Regions from separate parts of the Ensifer sp. NM-2 genome, predicted to be linked through region 1. Evidence: predicted binding sites of a transcription regulator. Region 1 holds the regulator's gene; the other holds the start of a gene.
What was found. The regulator LexA, encoded in region 1, represses DNA repair genes until DNA is damaged. The targets are predictions, from matches to a motif close to TGTTCNNNNTGTGTTCNG.
Positions count from the first base shown of each region.

Region 2: a site for LexA is predicted at 2,372-2,389, ahead of C6558_RS36480 (ImuA family protein). Genes of this name have one in related genera too.

Region 1 is NZ_PVZR01000018.1:23,284-27,702, forward strand. Features, by position in the region: gene C6558_RS28090 (GFA family protein) at 1-430, opposite strand, end outside; gene C6558_RS28095 (hypothetical protein) at 866-1,012, shown strand; gene C6558_RS28100 (hypothetical protein) at 1,656-1,988, shown strand; gene lexA (transcriptional repressor LexA) at 2,208-2,924, opposite strand; gene C6558_RS28110 (hypothetical protein) at 3,105-3,344, shown strand; gene C6558_RS28115 (hypothetical protein) at 3,403-3,690, opposite strand; gene C6558_RS40065 (hypothetical protein) at 4,188-4,331, opposite strand.
Region 2 is NZ_PVZR01000035.1:27,299-31,717, forward strand. Features, by position in the region: gene C6558_RS36465 (SOS response-associated peptidase family protein) at 267-1,040, opposite strand; gene ligD (non-homologous end-joining DNA ligase) at 1,104-2,168, opposite strand; gene C6558_RS36480 (ImuA family protein) at 2,450-3,202, shown strand; gene C6558_RS36485 (DNA polymerase Y family protein) at 3,123-4,419, shown strand, end outside.

The DNA.
Region 1 (4,419 bases):
ACTCCGCCGGGATAAACTTGAGCGTTCCTGCGAGCCTTGGGCCGGTCGATCCCTTCGTGTCCATCGGGTGGTTGATGCCGTCGTTCACCGGTAGCTCCTCGAAATCGAATGGGCTTATGCCTTCAAGGCACGCGGCGTTGACGCCGTAGAAATCCGGGTTCGCGCGCGGCTTGTGGAATGTGTAGATGCCGCACTTCGAGCAGAAGTAATGCTCTGCAGCCTTCGTGTTGAACTGATATTTGGTGAGTGCCTCGCCGCCGGAGAGAACCGTGACCCCGTCCTTGGCGGCAGAGACGGCAACCGCGCCCTTCAACTGGCAATAGGAGCAAGTGCAACGGCGGGCGGTGCGGAGGCCGCTCTTCAGTTTCACATTGAAGCGAACCGTTCCGCAGTGGCAGGCTCCGTCAAGGTTCTGAACATCGAGATTCATCCAATCATCCATCTGATTTTGAAGCGCATTTGATGAGCTTTCTTATGAGGTGGGTTGCTTGTGCTCAAGCGCATTCGGGGGCAGTCTCAATCCAGAGGACCGCACTCCCGTTGAGGCCGTTCGTTGTAGGGCCATCAGCCGATTGGGCTCAGGCGCGGGGTACGAGGCGTCTCGTCGCGCATCGGGCACATATTCAGACCAAGTGCCCGATACGTGCGCCAGCACGCTTTCGTGCTCCACGTCGGGGACGTTCCGCGGCCCGAGCCGATGCGTCGCAAGAGCGCTCGGCCAACGGATCGTGCGGAGAAAAAGCCTACGGCCGTTCGCATCCGTCCTGCATCATCCGCGCGAGGAGCGAACTGTCCGCGTCGCACCGTTGCCTTTCTTGGGTACGAACCTAGTTACCCATACCGTACCCAAGCGAGGAATTGCTGAATGAACCGTAATGGGCTCTATCTGATCATTGCCATGCTCGCCGTCGCCGTCATTGGTCTCGGCGCCTATGTCTACCGCGAGGAAACAAAACCGACCGGCGTAGAGATCAAGATTGGCCAGGACGGGGTTTCCGTTCAGGAGAATTGAGCGCCATCGGCCACACGCTCAACAGGTTTGGCAGCGGCGAATGCCGCTGGCGGTCGACGCCCCACGCGAGGTTCAAGGCGAACGCAGATCCGAAGGCGGTCGAAATACCGGCCATCGGTGGCGTAAGCGGCCGCGTGCTCGTTGCGAGCGTCAACGAAAGTGTGACGTAGATAGGGCGGGCGAGCGCGTGATTCAGCCCCTCGCACGATGAAAGCAACAAGTCACCCAGCGCCTGCGCGATTGGCTAAAGCGGTTCTCCGTCAATAGCAGCCCGATTGTCGAAAGTGAAACGCTGTGCGTGCCTGCGCAAAGGACATGCTGCCGGCACGCAGGTACGGTTTTCGGGGGGCAAGGAACATGGGCCAATGCGGCGCGTCCAACACGCGCAGCGAGGCTGCCCGCATCGCAGCCAACCACTGTTTTCAAAGCGCAATTCGACCGGGCTGCGCTTGCCCGCCAGTTTGCGAACGTCCGCAGTCGCCAACGACATGGCCTTGCGAGGACGCGCCCCGAAATGGTGATTCGGTCACTATTGTCAGTGCTGAAAATATTGTCTCTAGACAGAACTGGGAATGAATATCCCAACAGCGCGACCCGTATAGGTAGTGTCAAACAAAGCCAACAATGGAGGAAAAGACATAAAATGAAATATAAGATCGCCCTGACTGCTCTTGCCATTCTTGCCGTAACGACGGCCACCGCAAGCGCTGAGGATCTCGTCTTTCAGCTTAAGAACAAGACGAATGCCGTTTTGACGAACTTCTACACATCGCCGGTCGGTGTTGATCAGTGGGAAGACGACGTCTTCGGGCGGCAGGTGCTTAATCCGGGCGAAAGCATGGAAATTACCATCGCCGACGGACGTGATGTCTGCAAATACGACATGCGCTTTGAATTCGAAGAAGGTTCCGGTCTCGACACGACTGAAGACAAGCAGGATCTCTGCGAGTTGGGCGAGTACTCGATTCACGAGTAAAATCCGTCGAGCGTGAAAAACACTCGATCCGAAAATCTCCGTCTCGCTACCCTATGTGGCGAGACGTTGAAGTAAGAGAGCGGCTGGCCGGCATGAAGGCGGCTAGAGCGTTTCCGGTTTAAACGGAGTCACTAGGCGCTCTATCTATTTGTTTTTACGCATTTCCTGGCGGAAAACCGCTCCGCACTTTTCCTCGAATTGCGCTGGCGTGAGACGGGCTTAGTGGTAGCGGCGGATCAAGCCGACGAGCTTGCCCTGAATCTTGACCCGGTCAGGCCCGAAGATGCGCGTCTCATAGGCCGGGTTGGCGGCCTCTAGAGCAATTGAAGCGCCCTTGCGCCGGAAGCGTTTCAACGTTGCTTCCTCGTCATCGACTAGTGCCACGATGATATCGCCGGGATTGGCCGTGGTGGCATTGCGGATGATCACCGTATCGCCATCGAAAATGCCGGCCTCGATCATCGAATCACCCTTCACTTCAAGGGCGTAGTGCTCGCCGCTGCCGATCATATCGAGCGGCACGGTAATGTCGTGGGTGTTGTTCTGTATCGCCGAGATCGGCACGCCGGCGGCAATGCGGCCCATCACTGGAACCGACACGGAGCTGTTGTCGGCAACCGGCAGCGTTTTCGCCGCGGGGGCAGGGGCGGGCGGTTTGCCAAGGCTACCCTCGATGACGCTCGGCGAAAACCCGCGACGGGGCTGCGCGCTCGCAGCATAGGCTTCCGGCAGTTTGATGACTTCGAGCGCTCGGGCGCGGTTGGGAAGCCGGCGTATGAAGCCGCGTTCCTCGAGCGCTGTGATCAGCCGGTGAATGCCCGACTTGGATGCCAGGTCGAGTGCATCCTTCATCTCGTCGAAGGACGGCGGTACACCGGACTCCTTCATTCGTTCATGGATGAAAAGAAGCAATTCCTGTTGCTTGCGGGTCAGCATGGCAAGTCGCTCCAGAGGCGTGAAACAAATCAAGAACAGACACTATCTGTTCCATATGTGTTCCGCAAGTGCCTAAAATTCTGTGAATGTTGGTTCAATCAAGCGCAGATTGACCAACTCGTCGCTGCACGCGCCGCGCGAGGCTGATATGCCTCCTTCCGTTTATGGAATGAGGGTTTAATGACGAAGCTGATTCAAATCTTGCTGACCATCGTTGTCGCCGCGACCGCGATCCTTGGGTTTCGCTGGTATCAATACGTGGATAACAAGCAGAGCCCGTTTGACGAAGTTGGTATCGCGTTGAATGCGGCGATGCCCGGGCCGCTCAATCAATGGGGTTGTGACCGGCTGAAGCTGACATTTGGCAACGGACACCCGCCGCACGGTTGCGCCGCGGCCGATGGGACGCAGTGGAAATAGCCTGCCATCAAGGGATCAGCAGAAATATCGATGGGCGATCTGCTAGAGGAGGCCTGAATCAGGCCGGCTGCGTCGCGGAGCAGGCGTCCTCGAATTCCTTGACGGTTTCCGCGGAGTTGTCCTCCGGCAGCACAGCGTCGGCCGCTTCGGTCGCGACCGGCGTGTCGCCTTGATAGACGAAGGACTGGATGTAGTAGGCGATCGTTCCCTTCCAAACGTTCCGGCCGTCTATCTGCTGGCAGGGCACGGCCGTTTCGAAGTCGGCTTGCAGGTCGTCGACCGTGGCAGCGCTGAGGGCGATGTTAGGCGATGCGATAATCGAGGCGATAAGCAAGGCTGCAAGCACGGTGAACGTCCACTAGATCAGAGGTGGCGGCGATGGTTTGGTTAACGATGTGAACCGTGCTTTCGTTCCGAAGTCCAGCAAGCATGCCGGGCACTGTGCCGTGTTCAACAGTTCTTTGCGAAAGGCGAGCACTGGTGCTCAAGCTGTGGCAATGAAGGCACAAAGATTGGCGTGAGGTGCGTTGGCGTTTTCGATTTTCCGGCGCCCGCCTCAAAGCGTGGCGCTGGCAGCTGATCAACAATACCCGCCGCAAATGCTTCCGATGATGTTGGACGCCGTAATGGAGTGCGAGTGGCCAGCGGCATCCGCCTGTAGCGATCTTCGCATCTCCAGCCAAATACATACGACGTTCAAACGCGCTACGAAACCGGCATCTGACCGCGGGTGCTCGACCAGTCGCGCCGGGATGTCGCGGAGACGTTGCGCACCCCAGTTCGACTGGCCACTGACGGATATCTCTCTCATGTCGTTAGTTCGAGAGGTTAAAGCCGACCGTCTTACTTCTTGTCTTTCTTGCCCAGGGAGAAACTGCTGCCGGCCAGCTTCACCTGTGAGCCTTCCGTCACAACGGCGGCTTTGACAGTCTTGTCCTTCTTTGGCTTTCTAACCTCGCGGTTACTTCGCACTTGACCTTTTGCCATGATCGTCTCCTTGGAAGGTGTGCCGGGGAACCCTGCATGGGCGCCGAATGCCGGCAAACCAGCCTGCATTGATACCGCCGTAAGTCAA
Region 2 (4,419 bases), on a different contig from region 1:
TGCATTGCAACATGTGCATAACTGCACTGCGATTTAAGCGCTGGCGGTCGAGGCAGCCTCAGATATTTTGAGGTCAACGAAGCAATGCACCTCCTCCCGCAGAGCTTCGCGTTCAGGCGACCCACTCCTCCTCCCAAGGGGAGCCTGACAGAACAGCGGCACTCCTCCTCCCAGCCGTTGTTCAATCTTTCGAGAAGCCTGCCGCACCTCCTCCCGCGGCAGGCTTTTTTCGTTTCTCCGAGATATTCGAGCCCTGAATTCAGGCATCAAAGCAGACTGCTCTGTTCCACCGGCTCTCCGGATTTCGACACGATCGTGGACCCGTACGGTTCGCGAGACGAAATGATCAGCGCGTCATCCGGTAACGGCCGGGCAAGGTCCTTGGCTTCATCCCAGGGCGCCCGCATCCAGATGTCGGTCTCTTCCTTCGTCAGCAACAGAACCGGCATGGCCTTCTCATGGATCGGCTTCACCAGGGCGTTGGGATCCGTGGTCAAAAACCCATAAAGATCGTCGGTGGTCAGGCCGTCCCTGACCTTTCGGACACTCTGCCATTGCGGCACATGCAGACCGGCAAAGAACATCAGCGACTTCTGCTCATCGCGGGCGAACCAGGCATTTGGCACGTTTCCGCCAACCTCCTGGTTGGCCGGATCCGGTTCCGCGAAACTGGTGACCGGTACGAGGCATCGATTTTCGACACCAAACCATCGTTTCCAGTGCGGAAAACTGAGCTTGCGCACATTGGTCGTGCCGCGGTCGGCCTCCATGCGGATGAACTCTTCGAGATCGAAAGCCTTGCCCTTGGCCGCAAGTTTCTCGGCCTTCGCTTTGGCCGCCTTCTCGAGCGCGAAACGCGGGGAAGGCAGTCCCCAGCGCGCATGGACCAGTTGCTTCTTTCCGTCGGCGGTGTTGCGGACGATCGGTCCCATCTGATCCGGGTTCATCTGGTAGGCTGGCATCAGATTGATCAGGCTTTCCGCGTCCTGGGCCCACTTTGCGACCCAGTCCTTGTCTTCCATGCGATAAAGGTTGCACATAGCAGACCATCTACTCCGATTGAGCTCGAATGGCGGACAATCTAGCGGACGGCGCTGATTTCGCTAGTCGAGCCGGAAGACCTCGGCATTGTCCTGGCGTTCTCGCAAGCCCTTGTAGGATGGGTGGCGGAGTTTCCCGTCCGCCGTCCAGGCGCGAAACTCGATCTCAGCAATCAAGGTCGGTTCGACCCAGATGACATCGGCACTTCCGGAATAGGGCAGGGGCGGCTGCTTTCGCTTCCAGCGGAGCGTGTCCAGCATCTTCCGTAACCTGCTCGCCTCGACTTCTTTGAATCCAGTGCCGACGCTTCCGACGTGGACGAGATCATCCCCACGATACGCAGCAAGCACCAACGAGCCGAAGCCGGCTGGGGACGCTGCCGACTTCTCATAACCGACGATGAAGAAGGCCTCGCCCTGAATGCATTTGACTTTTACCCAATCGCCGGTCCGGCCCGAGCGATAAGGCCGGTCGAGGTGCTTGCCGACGATGCCTTCCAGGCCGAGGCGGCAGACATGCTCCAGCAGGACGGCTGGTTCGGCATCGAGTGTTTCCGATAGCCTGACGGCGCCGGCTTGGTCGCTCTTTGGGCCGTTTAACGTGTCCTCGAGAAGGTGTCGGCGGGACCGGTATTCGATTCCGCGCAGATCGTGCCCGTCCAGATAAACAAGATCGAAAGCGTAGAGGACGGCTTCGGAGGCACGGTTGCCAGCTTGTTTGCCGGATGCGCCCAGCGATTGCTGCAGCAGCCCAAAATCCGGACGACCCTCTTCGTCGAGCACAACGGCCTCGCCATCGATGATCATCGTCGCCGGCCCGAGCGCTCGGGCGGCCTGCTCTATCGCCGGAAACCGGTGCGTCCAGTCATGGCCGCCACGCGTGAGGATCCGGATCCCCCGCGGTTCAATGTGAACGGCAAGGCGATAGCCATCCAATTTCAGCTCCCAGCTCCACTCGCTTCCCTTTGGGGGACGGGTCTTCAATTCCGCCAGCGCAGGCTCGACGCGCTCAGGCATGGGATCGAACAGGAGCTGTGGTTGGGCTGGATTTCGCTTGCCTCGCGGCCGGGAACGGATCGGGGCCTCGGTGTCACGAAGGAGGGGTTTTGATCTCGGAGGCTTCGTCATGCCGGAAGTTCAGCAGAAAAATCTTAAAGACACTGTGACGATCCCGACTTGTCCTCGCAATTCACACAAAGGGGTTAGCGCTCGCAGGCGCCCGGAAAAAATTCTCAGGACGCTATTGGGCTGATTCCCATAGGTATTCTGCTCATTTCTAATGATCAGGATAATATTCCCATCCCTCCGGTTGCTTGACTCTTTTATTGGGTCGGAACAGAAAGAGAACATCCGCATTTTGTTCGACATGATGTCGGCCACCTACACGACCTTGAAGGGAGCCGTGAACGATGACTGCTGCCCGTGAAAGGGTGATTTCCGATTTGCGCGAACGCATTGCATTGCTGGAAGGCGTATCAGCAAGGAAAGCCGGCTGTCTGTCCTTTGGGGTGCCGGAAATCGATGCAGTGCTCCCGGGAGGTGGTCTGGCCTATGGCGCCCTGCACGAATTTGCAGGCGGCGGGTCGGGGACGGTGGATGGTGCGGCAGCAGCCCTGTGTGCGGCGGGCATCGCGGCCCGCACCAAAGGCCCGATCGTCTGGTGCCTGACGCGCCCCGATCTGTTTTTTCCGGCGCTCGCCCAGGTCGGCCTCCATCCCGACCGGGTGATCTTTGTCGAATCCGATAGGGAGGAAGACGTTCTGGCAAATATGGAGGAAGGGCTTTCCTTTGGTGGGCTCGGCGCAGTCGTTGGCGAACTTGTTCGCCTGCCGATGGTCAGCTCGCGCCGGCTGCAGCTGGCGGCTGAGCGAACGGGCACGATGGCGCTTGCCGTGCGACGTTGGCGGCGACAGACGGAGGCGAATGATTTCGGGCAGCCGACAGCATCGACCACGCGGTGGAGGGTCAGCGTGATGCCGTCGGAGGAATTGCCAGTACCGGGCGTCGGAAGTGCCCAATGGTTGCTGGAGTTGATGCGCGTAAAAGCGGGTGAATGTGCTGAGTTTCTCGTGAGGGCGTGCGATGACAAGGGTTGTCTCGATCTATCTTCCGGATCTGCCGACGGATCGCATTCGTCGCGCCGATCCGTCTATTCCGCCTGAACAGGCGATCGCCGTGATCGCCAGGAGCGGCTCGAAACGCTGGGTCTCGGCGGCAGACGCCGCCGCCAGGAAAGCCGGCGTCCATGTCGGCATGCCGGCGGCAAAAGCGCAGGCGCTGTTTCGCGGCCTGATCCTGGTCGAGGCGGATCCTGCAATGGATGCCGCAGCACTCGAACGCATTACCCTCTGGGCGCTGACGCTCTATTCGCCGATCGTCGCGGTCGATGGGATCGATGGGATCGTCATGGATACCGAGGGTGCCGATCACCTCCAGGGCGGCGAGCTCGCCATGGTGACCAAGATCGCCAATCAGTTCCTGGCAAAAAAACTCACCCCCCGAGTCGCGGTCGCCGACACCTGGGGTGCGGCACACGCCTGCGCCCGCGCCATCAGCCGCGAGACGGTCATCGCGCCGACCGGCGAGACCGCGCGTGCCGTCGAAAAGCTGCCGATATCGTTGCTGCGCCTTCCCGGGAAAGTCGTCAGCGATCTGCGCACGCTCGGCTTCCAGGCGATCGGCGAATTGGCCAACACGCCGCGCGCGCCGCTGACGCTCCGTTTCGGTCCGGAGATTGGCCGGCGGCTGGACCAGATGTTCGGCCGCATCTGCGAACCGATCGATCCGATCCGCACCGCCGAGCTCGTCGAGGTGAGCCGCGCCTTCGCCGAACCGATCGGTGCTGCCGAAACCATCGACAAATATGTCGGCCGGCTGGTCGTGCAACTGATCGACGAGCTGCAAAGGCTTGGCCTTGGTGTTCGGCGCGCCGATCTGATCGTCGAAAAGGTCGACGGTTCGCGGCAGGCAATCCGCGCCGGCACGGTGAAGCCAGTGCGCGATGTCGCCTGGCTGACGAAACTGTTTCGCGATCGGACGGAGAAGATCGAGCCCGGTTTCGGGATCGAGAAGCTGACACTCGTCGCCGTCATGGCCGAGCCGCTGGAGGAGCGTCAGAAATCCTCATCGCTGGTCGAGGACGAGGTCACGGACGTGACGCCGCTGATCGATATCTACGGCAACCGTGGCCAGCTTGTTTATCGGGTGGCACCCGTTGCCTCCGACGTGCCCGAGCGCTCCGTCCATCGCATCAGCGCCGCGGCCAATCCGGTCGAGGTCACCTGGGTCAGCCATTGGCGCCGGCCGGTCCGGCTGCTGGCCCGTCCCGAGCTGATCGAGGCCATCGCCTTGCTGCCGGACCGTCCACCGGTCTCGATCA